One region of the Pantoea sp. X-Soil-YNGN-785 genome, then DNA from elsewhere that is predicted to be linked to it. Evidence: predicted binding sites of a transcription regulator. Region 1 holds the regulator's gene; the other holds the start of a gene.
What was found. The regulator PhoB, encoded in region 1, activates phosphate uptake and scavenging genes when phosphate is short. The targets are predictions, from matches to a motif close to CTGTCATAAAACTGNCNNAT.

Region 1 (14,734 bases):
CGCCGCTTCAGCCTGCGCACTCTCCTGCTGTAACTGCTGTGCCTGTTGCTGCCACTGCTGCTGTTGCTGCGCCTGCTGATAATCCGCGCTGAGCTGCTGTTCAGCCCTGGTCAGATCGCTGAGCTGCTGTTGCAGCGCGTCGCGGGCGTCGCTATCCAGCAGCGCCATCGCTCCCGCCTGGCTGCGCAGCAGATCCAGCTGGGTTTTCGCCTCTTTATGACGCTCGTAGATGGCTGCGGAAATCAGGCCGTAAATTTCGGTGCCGGTCAGCTCCTCCAGCAGTTCGGCGCGTTCACTGGCTTTCGCGTTGAGAAAGGCGGCGAATTGTCCCTGTGACAGCATCATTGAGCGGGTGAAGCGTTCGAAATCAAGACCTGACAGGGTTTCGATCAGCTTCAGCTTGTCACCGACCTTATCGGCAACAATGGTGTTGTCGTCACAGCGCGCCAGCTCAACGCGCGGCGCCTGTAGCTTGCCGTCAGCGGTGCCGCGCGCGCGGTTCTGGCTCCAGAAGGCGCGCCAGGCTTCACCTTTGATCTCAAACTCGACCTCAGCCAGACATTCTGCGCAGTCGCGGGTCATCAGCGCATTCTGGCTCTGGGAAATCGCGCCCAGGCGCGGTGTCTGGTGATAGAGCGCCAGGCAGATGGCGTCCAGCAGCGTGGTTTTACCCGCCCCGGTGGCCCCGGTTATCGCAAACAGGCCGTTGCTGGCAAAAGGCTCGGCGCGGAAGTCGATGAACCATTCACCGCGCAGGGCATTGAGGTTTTTAAACCGTAGCGTGAGGATCTTCATTGGGTCTCTTCCATAGCGGCCAGCGTCTGGCGAAACAGCGTGGTCATCTCGTCGATTTGCGCCGGTTGCAGCTCTTCATCCAGCGCCAGGCGGCGCGCGAAGACCTCTTCCACCTTCAGCTCACTCAGCGTTTCGTTGTCGAGCCCCGCCAGGCTCTGCTGCCGCTGTTCACGGCTGCGGCGCAGCAGCAAGACTTCGACCGGCAGCGTAGCGGTCAGGGTTTCGACCTGACGTTGCAGATCGCTGAGGTACTCCTGGGTAGTGACTTCGATGTCGAGCCAGGTCGGCTTCTCCTGCTCTGCCGTGCTGAAGGCGTTTAACTGCTCTGCAATCTGCGCCAGCGATCCTTTCAGCACCTGCATGGGTTGCGACTGCGGCACCACCAGCGGCGTAACTGACTGCAGGCCGCTGGCCGTCAGCTCCAGCAGGAAGACGCTCTTTTCAGTCCCCAGCTCATCAAAACTCAGCGGAATCGGCGAGCCGCTGTAGCGGATATGTTCGCTGCCCGCCACGCGCTGGGCGCGATGAATATGGCCGAGCGCAATATAATCAGCAGCGGGAAACGCGCTGGCGGGAAACGCGTCCAGCGTGCCGATGTAGATGTCGCGCACCGAATCGCTCTGGCTGACGCCGACGGTGGTGAGGTGACCGGTAGCAATGACGGGCAGCGCATAGCCCAGCGCCTGGGCGGCGGCGAAACGCTGCTGATAGTGGTGGGCAATCGCCTCCAGCAGCGAGGTCTGCTTGTCGCGGCCCGACTGACCCGCCCGGCTGCGCAGGATATCGCGCGGGCGCAGATAGGGAATGGCGCACAGCAGGGCACCCGGCTCGCCCTGGCGGGTGTTGAGCAGCAGCACATCATCCTGCGCCTGCGGGGTGGCGATCACCCGCGTGTTGAGGCAGGCCAGCAATTCGCGTGACTCGTTCAGCGTTGCCACGGAATCGTGGTTACCCGCCAGCACAATCAGCTGACAGCCCGCAGGCTGCAGTGCCACCACGAAGCGGTTAAACATCTCGCGGGCGTAGCTGGGCGGCGTACCGGTATCAAACAGGTCGCCTGCAATAATCAGCGCATCCACCTGATGCTGTTCAATCTGGATCAACAGCCAGTCGAGAAACGCCTGATGTTCCGCCGCCCGACTTTTGTTGTAGAAGAACTGCCCCAGATGCCAGTCCGCAGTATGAATGATGCGCATGATGAGTCCCTGCCGTTGTGATTCGCCGGGCGATTATACTGGCTCTGCGGCCAAAGCAAAAAAATGTCGCTGCGCTGTCATAAATGATTACCAGTGAGGTTACAGGCAGGTTATGTTTTTCATAAAAGTGTCACAAATCTGACGCATAATGGCGCCGCGAATCTCAGTGACAGCCGTCATAATCAGCAGGAGTAATAATGGCTAAGCGCATTTTGGTTGTGGAGGATGAAGCCCCCATCCGTGAAATGTTGTGTTTTGTTCTGGAGCAGAACGACTATCAGCCAATCGAGGCGGAAGATTATGACAGCGCCGTTGGCAAGCTGATTGAACCCTGGCCCGATCTGATTTTGCTGGACTGGATGTTACCCGGTGGCAGCGGGATTCAGTTTATCAAGCATCTTAAGCGCGAGGCGATGACCCGCGATATCCCGGTGATGATGCTGACCGCGCGCGGCGAAGAGGAAGATCGGGTACGTGGCCTGGAAGTGGGCGCCGATGATTACATTACCAAGCCGTTTTCACCTAAAGAGCTGATGGCGCGGATCAAAGCGGTAATGCGCCGCATTTCGCCGATGGCAGTGGAAGAGGTGATTGAGATGCAGGGGCTGAGTCTGGATCCCTCCTCACATCGCGTGATGTCAGAAACCACGCCGCTGGAGATGGGCCCCACCGAATATAAGTTGCTGCACTTCTTTATGACGCACCCGGAGCGTGTCTACAGCCGCGAACAGTTGCTGAACCACGTCTGGGGCACCAATGTGTATGTGGAGGATCGCACTGTCGATGTTCACATTCGCCGTTTACGTAAAGCGCTGGAAGTCTCCGGCCACGATCGCATGGTACAAACCGTCCGTGGAACAGGGTATCGTTTCTCTGCCCGCTACTAAACGGAGCCTTTACCGTGCTGGAACGCCTCTCCTGGAAGAGATTACTGACAGAACTGCTGCTGGCCTGTCTGCCTGCGGCGCTGCTGGGCCTGCTGTTTGGCGGCCTGCCCTGGTGGCTGCTGCTGAGCGTACTGGTGGTGCTGTTGTGGCATTTCCACAATCTGATGCGGCTGTCGCACTGGCTGTGGCTCGACCGCACCATGACGCCACCGACCGGGCGTGCCAGCTGGGAACCGCTGTTTTATGGGCTTTACCAGATGCAGCTGCGCAACCGGCGGCGGCGGCGTGAACTGGGCAATCTGATTAAGCGTTTCCGCAGCGGGGCCGAATCGCTGCCGGATGCGGTGATCCTGACCACGGAAGAGGGCACTATTTTCTGGTGTAACGGCCTGGCGCAGCAGCATCTGGGCCTGCGCTGGCCGGAAGATAATGGCCAGAATATCCTTAATCTGCTGCGTTACCCGGAGTTCTCCCGCTATCTGCGCCAGCGCGATTTTGACAAGCCGCTGACGCTGGTGCTGAACAACAAACTTCATATGGAGTTCCGCGTCATGCCCTATAGCGAAGGGCAGTGGCTGCTGGTGGCGCGTGATGTGACGCAGATGCATCAGCTGGAAGGGGCGCGCCGCAACTTCTTTGCCAACGTCAGCCATGAGTTACGCACGCCGCTCACCGTGCTGCAGGGTTATCTGGAGATGATGAATGACTCGGTGATGAGCGAGCCGTCGCGCAGCAAAGCGCTGCACACCATGTCGGAGCAGACGCGCCGCATGGACAGCCTGGTGAAACAGCTGCTGACGCTGTCGCGCATCGAAGCCGCGCCCGCGATCGATCTCAAAGAGAAGGTCGATGTGCCGGTGATGCTGAAGCTGCTCCAGCATGAGGCGGCGACGCTGAGTGGCGGTCGTCACGATATTCATTTCCATACCGATCCCCATCTGAAAGTGTTCGGCAACGACGAACAGCTGCGCAGTGCTATTTCCAATCTGGTGTACAACGCGGTGAATCACACGCCGGAGGGCACGCGGATTGATATCAGCTGGCTGCGTGGCAAGCAGGGCGCGACCTTCCGGGTGTGCGACAACGGGCCGGGTATCGCCTCTGAACATATTCCGCGTCTGACCGAGCGGTTCTACCGGGTTGATAAGGCGCGTTCGCGTGCCACCGGCGGCAGCGGGCTGGGACTGGCGATTGTGAAACATGCGCTGAGCCACCACAACGCGCGGCTCGATATCACCAGCGTGCCGCATAAAGAGACCTGTTTTACCTTTACGCTGCCCGCGAGGTTGATTGTGAACAGCGTGATGCAGGAGAATGCCGTTCATTAATCGCTGCCGGATCTCTCTGATGCGCCTCCTTCTTTTGTTAATCGTCTCTCTGCTGCCGGGGCTGGCGCTGGCCCAGCCCGGCGCGCTCTCCGGCAATCTCAGCAGCGTCGGATCCGACACGCTCGGCTATCTGATGACCCTGTGGGGCGAAGATTTCAGTCGTCAGGCACCGGGCGTCAATGTGCAGGTTCAGGCCTCCGGTTCGTCTACCGCGCCGACCGCGCTGGCGGCGGGTGCCGCACAGCTCGGGCCGATGAGTCGCCCGATGCAGGCCGATGAACGTCAGGCCTTTGAGGCGCGCTACGGCTATCCACCGCTGGCGGTGCCGGTGGCAATGGATGCGCTGGTGGTGGTGGTCAATCAGCGTAATCCGCTGCAGCAGATTGAACCGCGCCAGCTCGACGCGATTTTCTCCATTACCCGCCTGTGTGGCGCGCACAGTGTGCCGCTGCGCTGGGGCGATCTTGGTTTAACCGGCGACCAGTGGCGCGAACGGCCGATTCAGCGTTATGGGCGCAACTCCGCCTCCGGCACCTGGGGGTTCTTCAAACAGCAGGTGCTGTGTAAAGGCGATTTCCGCAGTGACGTAGCGGAGTTTCCCGGCTCGGCCGCGGTGGTGCAGGCTGTGGCCGGTAATTCGCGCAGCATCGGCTACGCCAGTTTTGGCTTTCACCTCAGCGGCGTAAAAATGCTGGCGGTGATGAATGACCAGGGCCAGGCGATTGCTCCGGATGCCGATGCTATCCGCAGCGGCCGCTATCCCTGGGCGCGTCCGCTCTATCTCTATGTCAACAAAGCGCCCGGCAAACCGCTGCCGCCGCTGGTAGCCGCGTTTCTGCAGCAGGTGCTTTCCGTGCAGGGACAGCGGCGCGTCAGCGAAGCGGGCTACCTGCCGCTCTCTGACAGCCAGATAGCGCAGGCGCGCGCAGCGCTGCAATAATCTTCCAGCATGAATTTTTTTCATCATCGCTGAATTTTCTTCAGTTGCAGACAGAGTTTACTCGTGTCACTCTGCATTCAGACATATAGCCATCCAGATGGCTATTTATATCAGAATGTAATTATTTCCTGCCGTAATCATTTGCAGGAAGCACAGGAGTGATCATGCAAAGAGAAACCGCCCCGTTCCGTGCCGACACCGTTGGCAGCTTCCTGCGTCCCGCTGCAATTAAGCAGGCACGCGAACAGTTTTCAGCCGGAGAGATTGATGCCGCCGCCCTGCGTCAGGTTGAAGATGCGGCAATCCGCGATGTGGTCGCGAAACAGCGTGAAAATGGCCTGAAAGTGGTGACAGACGGCGAGTTCCGTCGCGGCTGGTGGCACTTCGACTTCTTCTATGGTCTTGACGGCGTTGAGAGCTATGAAGCGGAACAGGGCATCCAGTTTAATGGCGTGCAGACTAAAGCGCATGGCGTGAAAGTGGTGAGCAAACTCGGTTTCCCGGCGGATCACCCGATGCTCGACCATTTCCGCTTCCTGCAGAGTATTGCCGGTGATGCGGTACCGAAGATGACCATTCCCAGCCCCAGCGTTCTGCACTTCCGCGGTGGCCGCAAAGTGATTGATTCGGAAGTCTATCCCGATCTGGCGGACTACTTCGACGATCTGGCGCAGACGTACAAACAGGCGATCAAGGCGTTTTATGACGCGGGCTGCCGCTATCTGCAGCTGGATGACACCGTCTGGGCGTACCTCTGTTCTGAAGATCAGAAGCGCGATATCCGCGCTCGTGGCGATGATCCGGACCAGCTGGCACAGACGTATGCTCAGGTGCTGAATAAAGCGCTGGAAGATAAACCTGCCGATCTGACCGTGGGTCTGCATGTCTGCCGCGGGAATTTCCGCTCAACCTGGATCTCTGAAGGCGGCTATGGCCCGGTGGCCGAAATCCTGTTCGGCAGCGTCAACGTGGATGCATTCTTCCTGGAGTATGACAACGCCCGTTCCGGCGGCTTTGAGCCACTGCGTTACGTTAAGCCGGGCCATCAGCAGGTCGTTCTGGGGCTGATCACCACCAAAGTGGGTGAGCTGGAAGATCCGGCGCAGGTAAAAGCCCGGCTGGAAGAGGCGACGCAGTATGTCAGCCTGGACCAGATCTGCCTCAGCCCGCAGTGCGGCTTTGCCTCTACCGAAGAGGGCAACAGCCTGAGCGAAGCCGAGCAATGGCAGAAGATTCGTTTAGTGGTCGATATCGCTAATCAGGTATGGTAATGCTGTAACGTTGTGCAGACAGGCGCGTAAAACGCGCCTTTTGTGTATCTTCTGGCCCGTTTATGCGGGGTTTTCTCACGCTCTGTCTGTTATTTAAGCACATCATCTTGTGTGCCTGCGGCAAAAATTAACGCTATCCACTGCCTTTTGAAAAAATGGCGGCATAACCTTCTGGTTTTCCGATCCCGTATTGCCTTTCACCGCTATAAACGTTTTACTTAGCGCCGTTGTCGATCCATCCCTCTGTGAACAGAATAAAAGCAGCTTAAATCACCTGCGCTTTACCCTGCGACGAGCATAATGCGCTGACATTGTCAGCCAGATCGCGGTTTGCACGCAGCGAGGGGACAACACTAACCCAACTTCCACCGCAACATCAGTGACAGGCCGTATGACACATCGTTTAACTTCGAAGGACATTCTCGCGCTGGGCTTTATGACATTTGCCCTGTTTGTTGGCGCGGGCAACATCATTTTCCCGCCCATGGTCGGTATTCAGTCTGGCGAACACGTCTGGACAGCCGCCATCGGCTTTCTGATTACCGCTGTTGGTCTGCCCGTGATGACCGTGATCGCCCTGGCCCGCGTCGGCGGCGGCGTGGATGCGCTCAGCACCCCGATTGGCAAGGTCGCTGGCATCGTGCTGGCCACCGTGTGCTATCTGGCTGTCGGGCCGCTGTTTGCTACGCCGCGCACGGCAACCGTCTCGTTTGAGATGGGCATTGCACCGCTGACCGGCGATGGCGCGCTGCCGCTGTTCATCTATAGCCTGATCTACTTCGCGCTGGTGATTGGCGTGTCGCTCTATCCGGGCAAACTGCTCGACACGGTAGGGCACTTCCTGGCGCCACTAAAAATTATCGCGCTGACCGTGCTGGGCGTGGCTGCACTGGTGTGGCCCGCAGGCGGCACCATTCCGGCGACCGCGGACTATCAGCGTGCGGCGTTCTCCAGCGGTTTCGTTAATGGCTATCTGACCATGGATACGCTGGGCGCGCTGGTGTTCGGCATCGTGATCGTTAACGCCGCCCGTTCACGTGGTGTTGATAATGCCGCGCTGCTGACCCGTTATACCGTGCTGGCAGGACTGATTGCCGGTCTGGGCCTGACGCTGGTCTACCTCTGCCTGTTTAAACTGGGCGCAGGCAGCGGGGCGCTGGTGGATCAAAATGCTAACGGCGCAGCGATTCTGCACGCGTATGTTCAGCATACCTTTGGCAGCATGGGCAGCTTCTTCCTGGCCGCGCTGATCTTCGTCGCCTGTATGGTGACCGCCGTCGGCCTGACCTGTGCCTGTGCGGAATTTTTTGCGCAATACCTGCCGTTGTCGTATAAAACGCTGGTGTTTATTCTGGGTCTGTTCTCGATGGTGGTGTCGAATCTCGGCCTGAGCCACCTGATTCAGATCTCCATCCCGGTACTGACGGCGATCTATCCGCCCTGTATCGTGCTGGTGGTGCTGAGTTTCACCCTTAACTGGTGGAATAAGAGCAGCCGGATTATCGCGCCAGCGATGCTGGTCAGCCTGCTGTTTGGCATTGTTGATGCGATTAAAACCACCGGGTTTAAAGATTTGCTGCCGGCATTCAGTCAGCACCTGCCGCTGGCTGACCAGGGTCTTGCCTGGTTGCCACCGTCACTGGTAATGCTGCTGATTGCCGCTGTTGTGGATCGGGTGAAAGGACCGGAACAGGTGACGGTTCACTCGTAACAGAGCGCACTGATTCTTCTTTAACCACGGGCTTGCCCGTGGTTTTTTCATTTCACAGGTACAGGTTGTTATGCAAGAAACCAACAAGCTCAAACGCGGACTGAGCACGCGCCACATCCGTTTTATGGCGCTGGGATCGGCGATTGGCACCGGGTTGTTTTACGGTTCCGCTGACGCGATAAAAATGGCCGGACCGAGCGTGCTGCTCGCCTACATCATCGGCGGTGCAGTGGCGTATATCATCATGCGCGCGCTGGGTGAGATGTCCGTTAACAATCCTCAGGCCAGCTCTTTCTCCCGCTACGCGCAGGACTATCTTGGGCCGATGGCGGGCTATATCACCGGCTGGACCTACTGTTTTGAAATCCTGATTGTGGCGATAGCGGACGTTACCGCGTTCGGCATCTATATGGGCGTCTGGTTCCCTGAGGTGCCGCACTGGATTTGGGTGCTGAGCGTGGTGCTGATCATCGGTGCCGTCAATCTGATGAGCGTGAAAGTGTTCGGCGAAGTGGAGTTCTGGTTCTCCTTCTTCAAAGTCGCCACCATCATCGTGATGATTCTGGCTGGTTTCGGCATGATTATCTGGGGGATTGGCAACGGCGGTCAGCCGACCGGTATCCATAACCTGTGGACCAACGGCGGCTTCTTCGCCCACGGCGTCGTCGGCATGCTGCTGTCGCTGCAGATGGTAATGTTCGCCTATGGCGGCATCGAAATCATCGGTATCACTGCGGGTGAAGCGAAAGATCCGGAGAAGTCGATTCCGCGCGCGATTAACTCGGTGCCGTGGCGCATTCTGGTGTTCTACGTTGGCACGCTGTTTGTGATTATGTCGATCTACCCGTGGAATCAGGTAGGAACCTCGGGCAGCCCGTTTGTGCTGACCTTCCAGCATCTGGGGATCGCGGCAGCCGCCTCTATCCTCAATTTCGTCGTGCTGACCGCGTCACTCTCGGCGATTAACAGCGATGTGTTTGGCGTGGGCCGTATGCTGCACGGGATGGCGCAGCAGGGCCATGCGCCAAAAGTCTTTATGAAGGTTTCGTCGCGCGGCATTCCGTGGGTGACGGTGGTGGTGATGATGTTCGCCATGCTGATTGCGGTTTATCTCAACTACCTGATGCCGGAAAAAGTCTTCCTGGTCATCGCCTCGCTGGCGACCTTTGCAACGGTGTGGGTCTGGATCATGATTCTGCTGTCGCAGATCGCCTTCCGTCGCAAAATTGGCAAAGAGGCGGCGAGTAAGCTGCAGTTTGCGCTGCCAGGTGGCAGCTGGACGGCTGGCGTCGGCGTGGCGTTCCTTTGCTTTATTATCGGTCTGATTGGTTATTTCCCCGATACCCGCATTTCACTCTATGTTGGCATGGTGTGGATTGTGGTGCTGCTGCTGGGCTATAAGCTGGTGCGTAAACCACGCTAATCTCCTGTTCTGCTCTCCCGATTTATGGGGGAGCAGAAGCCGCTATTTCCCTCTTTTATTTTCTCCCGTCACTGTTTATTTGTGTGATCTTCGCCACAACGCTGAATTCTTTTATTACGCGTTGAACCACTGTTATCGAAATAAGACGCTGCGCCGGATTATTACGGTGAATGCATCCCGAAAAGATTATTCAGACGGGCAGTGAATATCGCTGAAGATTACAGGCGGGCAAAGGCGTTGATGGGGCTTCATGCTCAGAAAAGTGCGGCTATACGGGCACTGGCGGGCTAAAAAAGCAGAGAGGCAGAAATAAAAAACGGCGAAACCAGTCGCCGAAATACGCAAGAATTACAGGAAAATAGATAATAAAGGGATGATTGACAGGACTATCGTAAATCAAAATGCGTGGCGCTGATAGTCAGGCGAATTAAATAAGAAAAGGTCGGAGTAGCGTTAATTAACAGCGGTTAACATTATTAAGGCCGCATTGCGGCTGCGGCCTTAATTTGATTAGCCACAGACTCAGGGCAATATAACCGAAACCGGCAGCACAGCGCTGTTATCCAGGTTTTTACGCAGCTGAGTCAGCGTGGATTGATAAGGGCAGAGCAGGCCGGCATCGGTAACTCTGCAGTCGGGCTGATGCCATTCCTGCTGTAATAACGGATGTTTTTCATTAATCGGTTGCAGCTGACGGATGTCATCCAGACTCTGCGCCTGAAAATAGATCCGCAAAAAACGCTCGCCGCTGCGGGTGTCGCGCCAGCGCTCCAGCACCAGACTGCTACCCGGCGGAATGTTACCGCGAGAATAGCCGGGTAACTGCCAGTTAAAGTCCATCAGGGTGCGCACCATCGCAATGTTGGTGTCATGCGCGACGAGAACCAGCCAGCGGCCCGGTGAGCTGTCGGCAGCGATCGCTTCCAGCATCGTGTTGAGCAATATCGAGCCACGGCGCTGTGCCAGGTAGAGTACGTCGTTGCTGAGATCGTAGTTGGCGGTCAGCAGCGGCAACAGTGAGGTGATCTGCGCGGCCGTGGTGATGTGTCCCCAGGCGAGCTGATCAAACGGCAGATTTTCGCTGTAGCCCAGTCGCAGCGTCTCCACCATGCTCGCCATCACGCTCAGCCCGTAAACGTAACTATTCCCGTTGCGGGTTTGCCGGAACGTCCAGGGCGCCTCAAACAGGGGACAATCCGTTGCGGGGGGACAGACGGCGGCTTTCAACTGCTGAATCGCCGGTTGCAGTTGCTGTTGCAGGTGTGCCAGATCGCCCGCTTTCTGCTGTTTCGCGGCCAGCTCCTGAGCGGGATCGGTCCGGGTGACCGTCAGCTTTTCAGTCTGAAAAAGGGGATCCACATCGCCCGCGACGTGATGCACCGGCACGCCGCAGCCGGGAAACGCGCCGTCCGTCAGCGCCGCAGCCGTGGCGCGGGTGCGCTGCAGCGGACTGGCGCGCACGTAGACCTGAGCCGCATCCGGACAGCCCGCGCTCAGCAGGCCAAGCTGGCGATAGTGATCGCCTTCCCAGCGTCCTTTATTCACCACGGCACTGTAGCCGTGACCCGTCAGCTCGCCATCGGCAGTGGTCCACTGTGTCCAGGGTTGCTGGCTGGCGGCTTCCATCTCTTTACGATTGCCTGGCGTGGGTGGACGTACGCCGTGACGGTTCAGTTCAACCACTTTCTCCAGCTGGTAATCCGCCGCCTGTGTCGCCGGGCTTAACAGCCAGAGAGAACCGAGGATTAGCGCACAGCGGCACAGGGTTGGCAGCGTCATTTACTCTTCCAGTGCGCCGTTGCCGGTCAGCGCTTTAATTTTTGGATACAGAGCCGCATTGGCCAGCAACACCGGGTTACCGTTTTTCAGGCCTTCATTACGCAGATAATCATTGGTAACACCGCCTGCTTCGCGCATAAGAACGATGCCCGGCAGACTATCCCACGGATGCATATGCGCTTCGTAGTAACCAATCAGCCGACCGGCTGCTGCCCAGGCGCTGGTCAGCGCACCCGAACCAATGCGAATAAACATACCACCCTGTTCAATTAAGCCGCTGATCAGGCGTGAGACGCTTTCGCCCGGCGTCCGGCTGGAGTTACTGATGCCAAGTAAACCCTCGTTGAGATGCGTAGCGCTATGAACCTGCAGGCGACTTTCATTCAGCCATGCCCCCTGGCCTGCCCGTGCGTGGAACAGCTCCTGATGATTGGGATCGCAGACTACGCCGATCACCGGTTCCCCTTCGCAGACCACCGCCAGCGAAACGCACCAGTTAGGCAGGCCGTTGACGAAACAGGCGGTGCCATCGATTGGATCGACAACCCAGATAAAGGGCGCACCCTCAACCTCGCCGCCGCTCTCTTCGCCATAGACGATATCCTCAGGAAAACGTTCAGCGATTAAGGTCTTAATTAATGCCTCAACGTTACGATCAGCCTCGCTGACTACGTCCTGCAAATCCCTTTTGTGTTCCACGACCAGTGTCTGACGCTGCTGATACCATGACAGGGCCCGGCTGCCCGCTGCACGGGCGATGTCGCAGGCGTAACGGTAACGCGCGTCTATTTCAGAATGCGAAGCGGATGACATCTTTTCCTCTTATGATTTTTTTGCCATAACGAACGGAAGGCGCGCCTGAACAGGCGGTCTGGCTATGATGTTTACTTCACTATTGTTAAGAAAGGCTTCATTAAGCCGCAGATAAGCAGCAATGGCAAGATGGTGCTGAGCCGGGCTGCTGGCTTTTTTCATCAGGCAAAAGCGCATGTCCGTCAGCCCGGTAGCAGAGGATCGGGTTTTACAGGGTTCTGCTGGTCGCCAGCGCCATTAAACGCGGATAAAAAACAAAAAACAGCGCTTCCAGCTGATCATAATGTTGCGTGAAATCGTGGTAGGAGTCGCGCAGTGCCGCCAGGCGTGGACGGCGGCTGGCCATGCCGTGCAGCACCCGCTCCAGCCGCGCAGGCTGGGCATAATGCTCAAACCAGCGCTCGCGCCACATCACCGCGTTGAGTGCCTGAAATTCAGGAGGCGTGTCGGCCAGCTGCGGCAGGATTTCGCGCTCGGCGGTGGCAGAAAACTGCACCAGCGTCTGGTCGGGCGTAAATTGCTGCCAGTGACGGGCCAGAAAATGGTCCCAGATGACGTCCAGCGTAATGGGGGCGACGCGATAGGTTTCCGCACGGAACAGCTGACGGGCGCTGCGCACTTCCGGCAGCGCATCCGTCATCACATCCAGACGACGATGCATCAGAATGCCGTCTGCGACAGGCGCGGACCAGTGCTGGTGCGGGTTGCCCCGCACAAAGTCGGCCATTAGATTGCCGAGTAAGGAGCTGTCGGCCAGCTTAGCCAGATGGAGATGCGCAAGAAAGTTCATGCCGCATTATAGGCTGAACTGCCTTTGCGCAGCCAGTTGTTCAGAATTGGTCGGTTTTCCGCTAAACTGTGCCGCCTGTTTTTGCCTGAGAAAGAACATTTCAATGCGTGTCGCCGATTTTGCTTTTGAACTGCCCGAATCCCTGATTGCTCACTATCCCCAGGCGCAGCGCAGCGGCTGTCGTCTGCTGTCGCTCGACGGTCCCAGCGGTGCGCTGTCGCACGGTGTTTTCACCGACGTGCTGGATAAGCTGAAACCAGGCGATCTGCTGGTGTTCAACAACACCCGTGTGATTCCGGCGCGCGTCTTTGGCCGTAAAGCCAGCGGCGGCAAAATCGAGATGCTGGTGGAGCGGATGCTCGACGACAAGCGCGTGCTGGCACATGTGCGCGCCTCAAAAGCGCCGAAGCCGGGGGCAGAACTGCTGCTGGGCGAAGATGAGAGTGTGAAAGCGACCATGGTGGCACGCCACGATGCGCTGTTTGAGATCGCGTTTGATGATGAGCGCGCGGTGCTCGATATCCTCAACAGCGTCGGTCACATGCCACTGCCGCCGTATATCGACCGTCCTGATGAAGAGGCGGATCGCGAGCTTTATCAGACGGTTTACAGCGCCCGTCCGGGTGCCGTCGCGGCTCCGACAGCTGGTCTGCACTTCGATGAACCGCTGCTGCAGGCGCTGAAAGAGAAGGGCATCGAGATGGCCTTTGTGACGCTGCATGTCGGTGCAGGCACCTTCCAGCCGGTGCGTGTCGAAACCATCGAAGAGCATCACATGCACGCGGAGTATGCCGAAGTGCCGCAGGAGGTTGTCGACGCGGTGCTGGCCTGTAAAGCGCGTGGCAATAAAGTGGTCGCCGTCGGCACCACCTCTGTCCGTTCGCTGGAGAGCGCCGCCAAAGCAAGTCAGGATGCCCTGATTGCGCCGTTCTTCGACGATACGCAGATTTTCATCTATCCGGGCTATGAGTATCAGGTGATCGATGCGCTGATCACCAACTTCCACCTGCCCGAATCGACTCTGATTATGCTGGTCTCGGCGTTTGCCGGTTATCAGCACACCATGGCGGCGTATCACGCAGCCGTGGCTGAGCAATATCGTTTCTTCAGTTATGGAGATGCGATGTTTATCAGCAAAAATCCGCAGGCGCCGCTGGAAAAAGTGGGCGACTGATTTATTAACCGATAGCCGGAATCGCCTGTCGTGCGACTGAAGGTTATCTGCATCGGACTGTTTCTCCGATGGAGGCTTTGTGAAATTTGAACTTGATACCACAGATGGGCGCGCACGCCGTGGCCGTCTGATTTTTGATCGCGGTGTGGTAGAAACCCCGGCGTTTATGCCCGTCGGCACCTATGGCACTGTGAAAGGCATGACGCCGGAAGAAGTGCAGGAGACTGGCGCGCAGATCATTCTGGGCAATACTTTCCACCTCTGGCTGCGTCCCGGCCAGGAGATTATGAAACTGCATGGCGATCTGCATGACTTCATGCAGTGGAAAGGGCCGATCCTGACCGACTCCGGCGGTTTCCAGGTCTTCAGTCTGGGCGACATCCGTAAAATCACCGAAGCGGGCGTGCATTTCCGTAACCCGATCAATGGCGACCCGATCTTCCTCGATCCGGAAAAATCGATGGAGATCCAGTACGACCTGGGTTCCGACATCGTGATGATTTTCGATGAATGTACGCCGTACCCGGCGGATTGGGACTACGCCAAACGCTCCATGGAGATGTCGCTGCGCTGGGCGCAACGCAGCCGTGATCGTTTCGACAGCCTCGGAAATAAAAATGCCTTATT
Region 2 (14,734 bases), 1.2 Mb from region 1:
AAGTAACATCCTGCGTCTCCTGTTGACGTTGATACAAACGATAAGCCACTTGTCCGGCTATTCTCTCGCGATAAAGATCCCACTCTGGCGGCACCGGTGGTGCGCCATTTTCCACTTCACTTTCGACGTAAATCAGCGCCTGATCGGCCAGCCAGTTATTCTGCTCCAGCAACTGTAGCGTCTGCTCCAGCAATCCCTGACGAAACGGCGGATCGATAAACACCACGTCAAAGGGTGTACCCGCCTGTGCCAGCCAGTTTAGCGCATTGGTCTGAACCACGGTGGCATTCGTAGCGCGCAGCGTCTGCAGATTTTTTGTTAACTGCTGTGCCACCGGACGTTCCAGTTCCAGCAACGTCGCCGATCCCGCGTAACGCGACAGCGCTTCCAGTCCTAATGCGCCGCTACCGGCAAAGCAATCAAGGCAGCGCGCCTCTGGCAGCACCGGGGCCAGCCAGTTAAACAGCGTCTCGCGAACCCGATCGGTGGTCGGGCGCAGTCCGGCGCTGTCCGGCACCGGCAATTTGCGTCCGCGCCACTGACCGCCAATGATGCGAATCTGCCCGGCACCGCCTGTATTGCGGGGGTTTTTATTCATCTTGCTCACAACTCGTCATAATTTGTTGCGTAGTTTAACGGGCGAATCGGTGAGAAGAAACGTTAAAAAAGGGTGCTGTGGTGAGCTGGCTGGAAAGTGTTAGACTACTGAGTTGCTGAAGTCATGCATTATTCTGCGGTTTACGCCGGTCTGGCGCTGACCAATTTCATTGATTTACCCCTGGAAACCACGCGCGACCGGGACAAAGCCATCGAGGAGTGTCGTCACACAATGGCAAAAGAGAAAAAACGTGGCTTTTTTTCCTGGCTGGGATTTGGCAAAGAGGAAGAGAAACAACCTGCAGCAGAGGAGCAGACACCAGAGGTCGCTCAGCCCGAACAGCAGCAGACAGAACAGGAAGCCCCGGCATTAAGCCAGGCTGAAGCACAAGCGGAAGAGACTGTCGCCATCACCGAAACGGTGGCCGGACAGCAGCGTGAGGCGGAAGTCACTGCGGCAGCGCCGCATGAATCAGCACCTGCGGTGCTGGATGAGGCTGAGCCGATTGAGGCCGACCCTGAAGCGCTACTGGAAGTTGCTGCACCTGAACATGACGCGACGCCGGTTATCGACGCCGACGATGTGGTTACGCCGATCGCTGATGCGGAACCCGCAGACGCGCCGTTAAGCGAAGAGGAGCTGACGGCACTGGCGCTCGGCGACGCAGAAATCGTTGACATCCCGCACAGCGAAACCGAGGCGCCGTTAAGCGAAGAAGAGCTGACGGCGCTGGCGCTGGGCGATGCAGAGATCGTCGAACCCCCGCACAGCGAAGCACTGTTAAACAACGAAGTGCTCACGCCACAGGTTCTGGATGACGCAGCGATCGCGGAAACTCAGGATAGCGAAGCAGATGCGCCGCTGACCGAGGAAGAGCTGACCGCACTGGCACTGGGTGACGCCGACGTCACTGACCAGGAACCGACTGAGTCGTTATCCGATACCGTCAGCGATCTGCCGCTGGCCGCCGCACCGCTCATCGTGCAGGAGCAGGAGCGTCCCAGCAAAGAGGGCTTCTTCTCCCGCCTGAAGCGCAGCCTGGTCAAAACCCGTCAGAACCTCGGTTCCGGTTTTATCAGCCTGTTCCGTGGCAAAAAGATTGATGATGACCTGTTTGACGAGCTGGAAGAGCAGTTGCTGATTGCGGATGTGGGCGTGGATACCACGCGCCGCATCATCACCAACCTTACCCAGCAGGCAAACCGCAAGCAGTTGCGTGACGCGGAAGCGCTCTACGGCCTGCTGAAAGCAGAGATGGCCTCGATTCTGGCGAAAGTGGATGCGCCACTGGACGTGTCAGGCAAAACGCCGTTTGTCATCCTGATGGTGGGCGTCAATGGCGTGGGTAAAACCACCACCATCGGTAAGCTGGCGCGCCAGTATCAGGCCGAGGGCAAGTCCGTGATGTTAGCGGCCGGTGATACCTTCCGTGCCGCGGCGGTTGAGCAGCTGCAGGTGTGGGGCCAGCGTAATAACATTCCGGTCATTGCGCAGCATACCGGCGCAGATTCCGCTTCGGTGATCTTCGATGCCATTCAGGCCGCGAAATCACGCGGCGTTGACGTGCTGATAGCCGATACGGCGGGTCGTCTGCAGAACAAATCGCACCTGATGGAAGAGCTGAAGAAAATCACCCGCGTGATGAAAAAGCTGGATGATTCCGCGCCTCACGAAGTGATGCTGACGCTGGATGCCAGCACCGGACAGAATGCGGTCAGCCAGGCCCGACTGTTTAATGAAGCCGTCGGCCTGACCGGGATTGCGCTCACTAAGCTGGATGGCACCGCCAAAGGCGGCGTGATCTTCTCGGTGGCCGATCAGTTCGGTATCCCGATTCGCTACATCGGCGTCGGTGAAGGCATTGAAGATTTACGGCCGTTTAAGGCGGAAGATTTTATTGAGGCACTGTTTGCCCGAGAGGACTAATTAGGATGATTCGCTTTGAAGAGGTCAGTAAGGCATATCTCGGCGGACGTCAGGCGCTGCAGGGGGTAGATTTCCATCTGCGTCCCGGCGAAATGGCGTTTCTGACCGGCCACTCCGGTGCCGGTAAAAGTACCTTGCTGAAGCTGATTTGTGGCATTGAGCGCCCGAGTGCCGGAAAAATCTGGTTCAGCGGCCATGACATTTCCCGCCTGCGTAATAGTGAGGTGCCTTTCCTGCGTCGTCAGATTGGCATGATCTTCCAGGATCACCACCTGCTGATGGATCGGTCGGTTTATGACAATGTGGCGATCCCGCTGATTATTTCCGGTGCCAGCGGTGAGGATATCCGTCGTCGCGTTTCGGCGGCGCTGGATAAAGTGGGCCTGCTCGACAAAGCGAAAAGTTATCCGATTCAGCTTTCGGGCGGTGAACAGCAGCGTGTGGGCATCGCCCGTGCGGTGGTGAACAAGCCGGCCGTGCTGCTGGCCGATGAACCGACTGGTAACCTGGACGACGCGCTGTCAGAAGACATTCTGCGCCTGTTCGAAGAGTTTAACCGCGTCGGCGTCACCGTCCTGATGGCGACGCATGACAGCGGCCTGATCGCCCGACGCAACTACCGGATGATGACGCTGAATCAGGGACGTCTGCACGGAGGCCACGATGGTGAATAAACGTATTAAACGTCCGGCTGCACCGAAAGCGAAGCAGCCGTCGAAGTCGAAGAGTAAAGCGCTGAAGGGCGGCTGGCAGGAGCAGTGGCGCTATGCGCTGCGCGGCACACTTTCGGACATGTGGCGTCAGCCACTAGCGACGCTGCTGACGGTGATGGTCATCGCCATTTCGTTGACGCTGCCCAGCGTCTGCTACATGGTGTGGAAAAACGTCAGCCAGGCGGCCACGCAGTGGTACCCGGCGCCGCAGTTGACCGTTTATCTCTCCAAAACGCTGGATGATACGGCGGCAGAAAATGTGGTGGCACAGCTCAAGCAGGTTGAAGGCGTGGATAACGTCAACTACCTGACGCGGGAAGAGGCGCTGAACGAATTCCGTAACTGGTCAGGCTTTGGTGGCGCAATGGATATGCTGGAGCAGAATCCGCTGCCTGCGGTGGCCATCATCACGCCTAAACTCAATTTCCAGAACTCAGACACTATGCAGAGCCTGCGCGATCGGGTGAGCAAAGTGCAGGGCGTGGATGAAGTGCGAATGGATGACAGCTGGTTTGCGCGGCTGGCGGCGCTGACCGGGCTGGTGGGGCAAATCGCCTCAATGATTGGCGTGCTGATGATTGTAGCGGTCTTCCTGGTGATCGGTAACAGCGTCCGTCTTAGCATCTTTGCCCGGCGCGACACCATTAACGTGCAGAAGCTGATTGGTGCCACTGACGGCTTTATCCTGCGTCCGTTCCTCTACGGCGGAGCGCTGCTGGGCTTCAGTGGGGCAATGCTGTCGCTGCTGCTGTCAGAAGTGCTGGTGCTGCGTCTGCAGTCGGTCGTCGCCAGTGTGGCAACCGTATTTGGTACCACTTTCTCGCTGGAAGGCTTTTCCTGGGATGAAGCGCTACTGCTGCTGCTGATTGCGGCCATCATCGGCTGGGTCGCAGCCTGGCTGGCGACGGTACAACATTTACGTCGATTTACGCCGCAGTAAACGCCTGCAACATTTTTTTGTTATAATGGTCCTCTGCTACCGATGGTGGGTGCAGAGGATTTTCCCCTCTTCCCTTCCTGTCATCTGTGTGTAAAATATTCACTGCTATAATTGAACTTGTGGATAACTTTATCACTCTAAGTAGCACAGATTGCTTTCGGATCTCGCGTGACGTTGACGTAATGTATCGTCTGCGCAGGGAAATGTGCGGCAATTCCACTGAATTTGTGAGGGTTTGAATGACCAAAGAAATGCAAACTTTAGCTATTGCTCCTCTTGGCAACCTGGAGTCTTACGTCCGGGCGGCGAATACCTGGCCGATGCTTTCGGCAGAAGAGGAAAAAGCGCTGGCTGAACGGCTGCATTACCAGGGCGATCTGGAAGCAGCTAAGACGCTGATCCTGTCACACCTACGCTTTGTAGTTCATATCGCTCGTAATTACTCCGGCTATGGTCTGCCACAGGCTGACCTGGTCCAGGAAGGTAACATCGGCCTGATGAAAGCGGTGCGTCGCTTCAACCCTGAAGTGGGCGTGCGTCTGGTTTCGTTCGCCGTGCACTGGATTAAAGCGGAGATTCACGAATACGTGCTGCGTAACTGGCGTATCGTGAAAGTCGCGACCACCAAAGCACAGCGTAAGCTGTTCTTTAACCTGCGTAAAACCAAGCAGCGTCTGGGCTGGTTCAATCAGGACGAAGTCGAGATGGTTGCGCGCGAGCTGGGCGTAAGCAGCAAAGACGTGCGCGAAATGGAATCGCGTATGGCCGCGCAGGATATGACCTTTGATATGTCTGCTGACGACGAGAGCAGCGAAGGCCGTTCTATGGCACCGGTGCTGTATCTGCAGGATAAAACCTCTGACTTTGCCGACGGCATCGAAGAGGATAACTGGGATGCGCACGCGGCTGACAAGCTGAGCTATGCGATGGAAGGTCTGGATGAGCGTAGTCAGCACATCATTCGCGCCCGCTGGCTGGACGAAGACAATAAAACCACGCTGCAGGAGCTGGCCGATCAGTACGGCGTATCCGCCGAACGTGTCCGGCAGCTGGAAAAGAACGCCATGAAGAAACTGCGTATGGCGATTGAAGCGTAACGCACTTCAACACCTTAAGGGGCGACAGATGATGTCGCCCTTTTTGTTTTCTGCGTCTGGCTAGTCTGCCGCCCGTATCCAGCCGTCGCTCTGCGCCCTGAAGCCACACGCCTGCATAAACGCCGCGCGTACCTGCTGATCGTCACTGCCATCATCGGCAATCCACCAGTCCGCGATTGAACCATTCTGCCTGATCGTCTCCTCCAGCAAATACTGGCCTACCCCGCGTCGCCGGGTGACATCGCGCACCGCCAGCCGGTGAACCTTGCCGTGGATGCCGGAGATTTCCAGCTGCAAACCCGCCAGCAGGCGGTCGTTAAAACGCGCCGCGTAAAGACGATGAGACTCACTCAAACCCTGTTCCAGTTTTTCCATCTCCAGATCCGGCCAGACTTTGCCAAGATCGATGCGGTCCTGCGGCGTCAGCGCAGTCAGGCGCTGGATAGTGAGCTTCATAACAAAAACCTCTAAAAAAGGGGAAAGTGTAGCGAAAGTATACAACCAGAGGGCCACCACATTTTCATCAATAAAACAGGTCAAAAGATGGCCTGGATGCCAGGATAACAGGAGTAAACCTGGATAGCGGGCGATCAATCCAGCATAACGCGCTGGCAAAGTGGTTATAAACCGGCCGTTGCATCCAGTGTATTATGCTGTTTAACCCGGTCAATTCTGAATGTGTCAGTTGATTTACAGAAGAAACTTCCTGTTTAATAAACTGAAAAATAAAGCCTTATTACTAATAAATGTCAGAAAAGTACGCTAACTCATTCATCATTAATCAGTTTTCGACTTTATCTGGCAACGCAAGCACTCACAACATACACGACAAAACAAATGGGGTAGTCAGGATGAAAATGAAAGGTCGCGCATTACTGGCGGGATGTGTAGCACTGGCGATGAGCCATGCGGCGCTGGCTGAAGATATCAAAGTGGCCATTGTCGGCGCAATGTCGGGTCCGGTGGCGCAGTACGGCGACATGCAGTTCGCCGGTGCAACGCAGGCGATTGAAGATATCAATGCCAAAGGCGGCGTTAACGGCAACAAGCTGGTGGCGGTGAAATATGACGACGCCTGTGATCCGAAACAGGCGGTTGCGGTCGCGAACAAGGTGATTAACGACGGCATCCGCTACGTCATCGGCCACCTTTGCTCTTCCTCCACCCAGCCGGCGTCTGACATCTATGAAGATGAAGGCGTGCTGATGATCACCCCGGCCGCGACCGCACCTGACCTGACTTCCCGTGGCTATAAACTGATTATGCGCACCACCGGCCTCGACTCCGATCAGGGGCCGACCGCCGCGAAATACGTAATGACCGAGCTGAAACCGCAGCGTATCGCTGTGGTGCATGACAAACAGCAGTATGGCGAAGGCCTGGCGCGCTCCGTGCAGGAGAGCCTGAAAAAGCAGGGCGCTAATATCGTGATGTTTGAAGGGATCACCGCAGGCGATAAAGATTTCTCTACGCTGGTGGCCCGCTTCAAGAAAGAGAACGTCGATTTCGTCTATTTCGGCGGTTACTACCCGGAAATGGGGCAGATCGTGCGTCAGGCGCGCGCTGCGGGTCTGAAAACTCAATTTATGGGACCAGAAGGCGTGGGTAACGCCTCGCTGTCGAACATCGCCGGTGCAGCCTCTGAAGGCATGCTGGTGACTCTGCCGAAACGCTACGACCAGGTTGAAACCAACAAACCGATTGTGGACGCGCTGAAAGCGAAGAAACTGGATCCGACCGGCCCGTTCGTCTGGACCACCTATGCAGCACTGCAGTCGCTGGCAACCGGCATGGAGCGCAGCAAGAGCGCAGAGCCGGACGCTATCGTGAAAAACCTCAAGGAAGGCGCTGCGGTCCCAACCGTGATGGGCAACCTGAACTGGGATGAGAAGGGCGATCTCAAGGGCTTTGAATTCGGCGTCTTCAAATGGCATGCCGATGGCACCTCGACCGCTGTGAAGTAAACCAGGCTGTTTTGTGGTGAGCGGGAAGCCGGATAACCGGTTTCTCCTGACCAGCGACACGAACGCCTGGTGCCCGTTTGCCAGGCGTTTTTTGTACCCCGATCGCCTGCGATCGGTTAAGTAAGGGTCAAGGTATGTCCGAGCAGTTCCTCTATTTTATTCAGCAGATGTTTAATGGTGTGACCCTGGGAAGCACCTACGCGCTGATCGCCATCGGTTACACCATGGTTTACGGCATTATCGGCATGATTAACTTCGCCCACGGCGAGGTTTACATGATCGGTAGCTATGTCTCCTTTATCGTGATTGCCGCCCTGATGATGATGGGCATCGACACCACCTGGCTGATGATTGCAGCTGGCTTTGTGATGGCAGTGATTATCTCCAGCGCTTACGGCTGGAGCATTGAGCGCGTCGCCTACCGGCCTGTGCGTTCATCCAAGCGCCTGATTGCGCTGATCTCCGCCATCGGGATGTCGATATTCCTGCAAAACTACGTCAGCCTGACCCAGGGGTCACGCGACCTGGCGCTGCCGAGCCTGATCACCGGACAGTGGACGGTAGGCGAGAGCAACGGTTTTGCCGCGACCATCTCTACCATGCAGATTGTGATCTGGGTGGTGACCTTCCTGGCGATGCTGGCGCTGACCACCTTTATCCGTTACTCCCGCATGGGCCGCGCCTGTCGCGCCTGCGCAGAAGACCTGAAAATGGCCAGCCTGCTGGGGATTAACACCGACCGCGTGATCTCGCTGACCTTTGTGATCGGTGCCGCGATGGCGGCAGTGGCGGGCGTATTACTGGGCCAGTTCTACGGTTCGATTAACCCCTTCATCGGCTTTATGGCGGGCATGAAAGCCTTCACCGCTGCTGTGCTGGGTGGGATTGGCAGTATTCCGGGTGCCATGATTGGCGGCCTGGTGCTGGGGATTGCTGAAGCGCTGACTTCTGCGTATCTCAGCACGGAATATAAAGATGTGGTTTCGTTTGCCCTGCTGATTGTGGTGCTGCTGGTGATGCCGACCGGGATTCTGGGTCGTCCGGAGGTCGAAAAAGTATGAAGACCTCTTTTATCAACGCCCTGATCTCCTCCCTGATGCTGCTGGTGCTCGCCACCTTCTTTATGGGACTGCGCCTGAATCTGGACGGCACGAATCTGGTGGTGCAGAACGCCGGTAGCGTGCGCTGGAACTGGATCGCCGCAGGCTGTGCGGTGGTGTTTCTGTTCCAGCTGCTGCGTCCGATCTGGCAAAGCGGCCTGAAGAAAATCTCTGGTCCGGCGCTGGTGTTGCCTGGTCTGGATGGCTCGACGCCGAAGCAGAAGCTGGTGATGGCGGTGCTGATTATCGCCGCGATTGCCTGGCCATTCCTGGTGTCACGCGGCACCGTCGATATCGCTACCATGACGCTGATCTACGTGATGCTGGGTCTGGGCTTAAACGTCGTCGTCGGCCTCTCTGGCCTGCTGGTACTGGGTTATGGCGGCTTCTACGCCATCGGCGCTTATACTTTTGCGCTGCTGAACCACTATTACGGTCTTGGCTTCTGGCAGTGCCTGCCGCTCTCTGGCATGGTTGCGGCGCTGTTTGGCCTGCTGCTGGGCTTCCCGGTACTGCGACTGCGCGGCGACTATCTGGCGATTGTGACGCTGGGCTTCGGTGAGATCGTACGTATTCTGCTGCTGAACAATACCGCCCTGACCGGCGGGCCAAATGGCATCAGCCAGATCCCGAAACCGACGCTGTTTGGTCTGGAGTTTGGCCGTACGCCGCGTGAAGGCGGCTGGGATACTTTCCACAACTTCTTTGGGCTGAAGTACGATCCCAGCGACCGCATCATCTTTCTCTACCTGGTGGCGCTGCTGCTGGTAGTACTGACGCTTTTTGTGATCAACCGGCTGCTGCGGATGCCGCTGGGCCGGGCCTGGGAAGCGCTGCGCGAGGATGAGATTGCCTGCCGTTCACTGGGCCTGAGTCCGACCCGCATCAAGCTGACCGCCTTTACCATCAGTGCCGCATTTGCGGGCTTTGCCGGTAGTCTGTTCGCGGCGCGTCAGGGCTTTGTCAGTCCGGAGTCCTTTACCTTTGTCGAGTCCGCCTTTGTGCTGGCGATTGTGGTACTGGGTGGGATGGGCTCGCAGTTTGCGGTGATTCTGGCCGCCATTCTGCTGGTGGTGTCACGCGAGCTGATGCGCGATCTTAATGAGTACAGCATGCTGGTGCTGGGTGGCCTGATGGTGTTGATGATGATCTGGCGTCCGCAGGGATTATTACCGATGAAGCGTCCGCATCTGAAGCTCAGAGCCGCTAAAAAAGGAGAACAGGCATGATTCAGCCTTTATTAGCCGTTGAAGGCCTGATGATGCGCTTCGGCGGTCTGTTAGCCGTGAACAATGTGGCACTGGAGCTGCGTCCGCAGGAGATCGTTTCACTGATTGGCCCCAACGGTGCCGGTAAAACCACCGTGTTCAACTGCCTGACCGGCTTTTACAAGCCCACCGGCGGCACGATCAAATTGCGTGAGCAGCATCTGGAAGGGCTGCCGGGCCAGAAGATTGCGCGGATGGGCATCGTGCGCACTTTCCAGCATGTGCGCCTGTTCCGTGAGATGACGGTGATTGAGAACCTGCTGGTCGCGCAGCATCAGCATCTGAAAAGCGGCGTATTTTCCGGCCTGCTGAAAACCCCGGCGTTTCGCCGCAGTGAGAGCGAGGCGCTGGATCGTGCGGCGACCTGGCTGGAGCGGGTGGGTCTGCTGGATCTGGCAAACCGTCAGGCGGGTAATCTGGCCTATGGTCAGCAGCGTCGGCTGGAGATTGCGCGCTGCATGGTGACGCGCCCGGAGATCCTGATGCTGGATGAACCGGCAGCGGGTCTTAACCCGAAAGAGACCCATGAGCTGGACGCGCTGATTGCGGAGCTGCGTGGCGAACACAAGGTGTCGGTGCTGCTGATTGAACATGATATGAAGCTGGTGATGGGTATTTCTGACCGTATTTACGTGGTTAATCAGGGAACGCCGCTGGCTAACGGAACGCCGGAGGAGATTCGTAATAATCCGGATGTCATTCGTGCCTATTTAGGAGAGGCCTGAGATGGCAAATGCGATGTTAACCATTGAGAACGTCAGCGCTCACTACGGCAAAATTCAGGCGCTGCACAACGTCAGCCTCTATATCAATCAGGGCGAAATTGTCACCCTGATTGGCGCTAACGGAGCCGGAAAAACCACGCTGCTGGGCACGCTTTGCGGCGAACCGCGCGCGACCCAGGGCACTATCACCTTTGATGGCAAAGCGATTACCGACTGGCAAACGGCGCGCATTATGCGTGAAGCAATCGCCATCGTGCCAGAGGGACGGCGGGTGTTTTCGCGCATGACGGTGGAAGAGAACCTGGCGATGGGCGGCTTTTTTGCCAGCCGCCCGGAGTATCTGACGCGGATTAAGCGCGTGTATGAACTCTTCCCGCGGCTGCAGGAGCGTAAAATCCAGCGCGCCGGAACGATGTCAGGCGGCGAACAGCAGATGCTGGCGATTGGCCGTGCGCTGATGAGCCAGCCGCGCCTGCTGCTGCTGGATGAGCCGTCGCTGGGACTGGCACCGATCATTATTCAGCAGATCTTCGACACCATTGAGCAGTTGCGCAGCGAAGGGATGACGATTTTCCTGGTGGAGCAGAATGCGAATCAGGCGCTGAAGCTGGCGGATCGGGGCTATGTGCTGGAGAACGGGCATGTCGTGCTCGAAGATAGCGGTGCAGCTCTTCTCTCCAACGAAGCCGTCCGCAGCGCGTACCTCGGCGCTTAACGTTTAGAGGCCTGGCTTACTTGCCATTTCGACACCGGGCAGTGCTCGCATTCCTCACGTACTCCAGTACGCTCCGGATGCTGTGCGCTGGCCGGTGCCGAACTGCCTGCGACGCCGACGGCCTTTAGTGTTGGTTTGAGTGGTAGTGTCGATGGCCTTTACATTTGCGCAAAAGCACGGACAAGCGCTGCTATTGCCCGAGGCCGTTGCAGCTTATGGTAATAAATTCGACGTAGTAATGATGTGTAGCCGCTCAGACTGCTGACAAACCCAAATCAGGGTGAATCTGGCCGCAACAAATAAACTCAACGCGCAGGGAACACGGTCAGAAGAGGAAAGCGTCCCGCGCCATGGACGGCGCGGGCCGAGCATGTCATGGATGACGGATTTTGCGTCTTTCCGATCTGACCGTGTTTCCTGTGCATGCTCAGTCTTACAGCAACCTGGCTAGATTTTGTCCACAAAGTAGTGCTGCTCCGCCCTTCCTCTCTTTCGCCTGTCACCCCGCTGTCATCTGCCTGTTATTAATCCGTCATTTCCTCGTGTCATGTTACTTCGCGAACCAGAAATCCGTGATTTCACGCGTATTTACCTGCACAGGAAAATTCTATGTCCGTCGTTACCTTTCGTCGTAGCCTGATGAGCGTGCTGCTCGGTCTGACGCTCAGCAGCCATGCCATGGCCGCCACTGAGATCCCCTTCTGGCACTCTATGGAAGGCGAGTTAGGCAAAGAAGTGGATTCGCTGGCACAGCGTTTTAACGAGACGCATCCCGATTACAAAATTGTTCCGACCTACAAAGGTAACTACGAGCAGAGTCTGGCGGCAGGGATTGCGGCCGTGCGCAGTGGTAAAGCGCCTGCGGTGCTGCAGGTCTATGAAGTCGGTACGGCGACCATGATGGCCTCTAAGGCGATTGTGCCAGTGCATCAGGTTTTCAAAGATGCCGGCATCCCCTTTGATGAAAAACAGTTCGTACCCACGGTGGCGGGCTACTACAGCGACAGCAAAGGTCAGCTGATCTCTCAGCCGTTTAACAGCTCGACGCCGGTGCTCTACTACAACAAGGACGCCTTCAAAAAAGCGGGTCTGAACCCGGATCAGCCACCGAAAACCTGGCAGGAGCTGGCGACCGATGCCGCGGCACTGCGCAAAGCGGGCATGAGCTGTGGTTACGCCAGCGGCTGGCAGGGCTGGATCCAGATCGAAAACTTCAGTGCCTGGCATGCTCTGCCGGTGGCGACGGAGAACAACGGATTTGACGGCCTCGACGCGGTGCTGGAGTTCAACAAGCCGGTGCAGGTTCGTCATATCGACCTGCTGGAAGCGATGAATAAGAAAGGTGACTTCACCTACTTTGGCCGCAAAGATGAGTCCACCGCCAAGTTCTACAACGGCGACTGCGGTATCACCACCGCTTCATCCGGTTCGCTGGCCGATATCCGTCATTACGCTAAATTCAACTTCGGCGTCGGCATGATGCCGTATGACGACACCGTACCGAATGCGCCGCAGAACGCCCTGATTGGTGGTGCGAGCCTGTGGGTGATGAAAGGCAAAGATGCGGCAACCTACAAAGGCGTGGCTGAGTTTATGCAGTTCCTGGCGAAACCGGAAATCGCTGCGGAATGGCATCAGAAAACCGGCTATCTGCCGATTACCACCGCCGCCTACGAGCTGACGAAACAGCAGGGCTTTTACGACAAAAATCCGGGTGCAGATATCGCCACCCGCCAGATGATGAACAAGCCGCCACTGCCGTTCACCAAAGGGATGCGTCTGGGTAACATGCCGCAGATCCGCACCGTGATCGACGAGGAGCTGGAAAGCGTCTGGACCGGTAAACAGTCACCGCAAAGCGCGCTGGATAACGCAGTGAAACGCGGCAACGAGCTGCTGCGCCGCTTCCAGCAGCAAATGAAGTAATCTTTCCCCTGGCCAGCCCAGGCTGGCCCCTCTTTTCTGACGTCAGGTACGCCATGTCTTCATCCCGTCCGGTCTTTCGCACCAGCCTGTTGCCTTATCTTCTGGTGCTGCCGCAACTGCTGATTACCGCCATCTTCTTTCTCTGGCCTGCCGGTGAAGCGCTGTGGTACTCGCTGCAAAGTCTCGATCCCTTTGGCATCTCCAGCAGCTTTGTTGGGCTGGAGAACTTCAGACGCCTGTTTGCCGATCCCTACTATCTGGATTCGTTCTGGACCACCATCAAATTCAGCAGCATGGTCACGGTCTTCGGCATGGTGTTTTCGCTGCTGCTGGCGGCGCTGGTGGATTATGTGGTGCGACTGCGCCGCCTCTATCAGACCCTGCTGCTGCTGCCCTACGCCGTTGCCCCGGTGGTGGCCGCGGTGCTCTGGATGTTTCTGTTTAACCCCGGTCTGGGCCTGTTCAGCTATCTGCTGAACCACATCGGCTACAACTGGAACTATGCGCAGAACAGCGGTCAGGCGATGTTCCTGATTGTGCTGGCGTCGATCTGGCAGCAGATGAGCTACAACTTCCTGTTCTTCTTCGCCGCACTGCAATCAATCCCCAAATCGCTGGTGGAAGCCGCCGCCATCGACGGTGCCGGGCCGGTGCGTCGCTTCTTCAACCTTTCTCTGCCGCTGATTACGCCGGTCAGCTTCTTTCTGCTGGTGGTGAACCTGATCTACGCCTTCTTCGATACCTTCCCGGTGATCGATGCCGCAACCGGCGGCGGGCCGGTGCAGGCGACCACCACGCTGATCTATAAAATCTATCGCGAAGGATTTACCGGTCTGGATCTCTCCTCATCCGCGGCGCAGTCGGTGGTGCTGATGCTGCTGGTCATCGGGCTGACGGTACTCCAGTTCCGCTTTGTTGAACGTAAGGTGCAATACCAATGATTGAGAATCGACGCGGACTGGATCTCTTCAGCCACATCGTACTGGTGCTGGGCGTGCTTACCATCCTGTTTCCGCTCTATGTTGCCTTTGTGGCGGCGACGCTGGATAACGAGGCGGTCTATCATGTGCCGATGACGCTGGTACCGGGCACGCATCTGTGGGAGAACATCTCGCGCATCTGGACGCACGGCGTTAACGGCAGCGGACCGGCGTTTGGCCTGATGTTGCTCAACAGCATGATCATGGCGCTGGGCATTACCTTCGGCAAAATCACGGTGTCGATGCTGTCGGCGTTTGCCCTGGTCTGGTTTCGCTTTCCGCTACGCACGCTCTTTTTCTGGCTGATCTTCATCACGCTGATGCTGCCGGTTGAGGTGCGTATCTTCCCCACGGTGCAGGTGATTGCCGACCTTAATCTGCTCGACAGCTACAGCGGCTTAACCCTGCCGCTGATGGCCTCAGCGACCGCCACTTTTCTGTTTCGTCAGTTCTTTATGTCACTGCCGGATGAACTGGTGGAAGCGGCGCGCATCGACGGTGCCAGTGCGATGCGCTTCTTCATCGACATTGTTCTGCCGCTGTCGAAAACCAATCTGGCGGCGCTGTTCGTGATCACCTTTATCTACGGCTGGAACCAGTATCTCTGGCCGCTGCTGATCATCAATGACGCCAGCCTCGGCACCGCGGTGGCGGGGATCAAAAGCATGATCTCCTCCAGCGGATCGCCAACGCAGTGGAACGAAGTGATGGCGGCAATGTTATTAACCCTGATCCCACCGCTGGCGGTGGTGTTAGTCATGCAGCGTGCCTTTGTGCGCGGT

Region 2: ugpB (sn-glycerol-3-phosphate ABC transporter substrate-binding protein UgpB) is a predicted target of PhoB. The motif match lies at 11,565-11,584, and genes of this name have one in related genera.

Annotation. Positions count from the first base shown of each region.
Region 1 is NZ_AP035942.1:953,852-968,585, forward strand. It holds gene AC6I8E_RS04270 (AAA family ATPase) at 1-795, opposite strand, end outside; gene sbcD (exonuclease subunit SbcD) at 792-1,991, opposite strand; gene phoB (phosphate response regulator transcription factor PhoB) at 2,189-2,878, shown strand; gene phoR (phosphate regulon sensor histidine kinase PhoR) at 2,893-4,206, shown strand; gene AC6I8E_RS04290 (PstS family phosphate ABC transporter substrate-binding protein) at 4,226-5,146, shown strand; gene AC6I8E_RS04295 (cobalamin-independent methionine synthase II family protein) at 5,311-6,417, shown strand; gene brnQ (branched-chain amino acid transporter carrier protein BrnQ) at 6,809-8,128, shown strand; gene proY (proline-specific permease ProY) at 8,199-9,551, shown strand; gene AC6I8E_RS04310 (histidine-type phosphatase) at 10,074-11,330, opposite strand; gene AC6I8E_RS04315 (inositol monophosphatase family protein) at 11,331-12,143, opposite strand; gene AC6I8E_RS04320 (hypothetical protein) at 12,153-12,305, opposite strand; gene AC6I8E_RS04325 (ACP phosphodiesterase) at 12,352-12,933, opposite strand; gene queA (tRNA preQ1(34) S-adenosylmethionine ribosyltransferase-isomerase QueA) at 13,037-14,107, shown strand; gene tgt (tRNA guanosine(34) transglycosylase Tgt) at 14,187-14,734, shown strand, end outside.
Region 2 is NZ_AP035942.1:3,695,294-3,710,027, reverse strand. It holds gene AC6I8E_RS17330 (DUF1145 family protein) at 1-9, opposite strand, end outside; gene rsmD (16S rRNA (guanine(966)-N(2))-methyltransferase) at 1-598, opposite strand, end outside; gene ftsY (signal recognition particle-docking protein FtsY) at 830-2,524, shown strand; gene ftsE (cell division ATP-binding protein FtsE) at 2,530-3,198, shown strand; gene ftsX (permease-like cell division protein FtsX) at 3,188-4,177, shown strand; gene rpoH (RNA polymerase sigma factor RpoH) at 4,417-5,274, shown strand; gene panM (aspartate 1-decarboxylase autocleavage activator PanM) at 5,335-5,730, opposite strand; gene AC6I8E_RS17295 (branched-chain amino acid ABC transporter substrate-binding protein) at 6,126-7,238, shown strand; gene livH (high-affinity branched-chain amino acid ABC transporter permease LivH) at 7,373-8,299, shown strand; gene AC6I8E_RS17285 (high-affinity branched-chain amino acid ABC transporter permease LivM) at 8,296-9,567, shown strand; gene livG (high-affinity branched-chain amino acid ABC transporter ATP-binding protein LivG) at 9,564-10,331, shown strand; gene livF (high-affinity branched-chain amino acid ABC transporter ATP-binding protein LivF) at 10,333-11,046, shown strand; gene ugpB (sn-glycerol-3-phosphate ABC transporter substrate-binding protein UgpB) at 11,656-12,972, shown strand; gene ugpA (sn-glycerol-3-phosphate ABC transporter permease UgpA) at 13,026-13,913, shown strand; gene ugpE (sn-glycerol-3-phosphate ABC transporter permease UgpE) at 13,910-14,734, shown strand, end outside.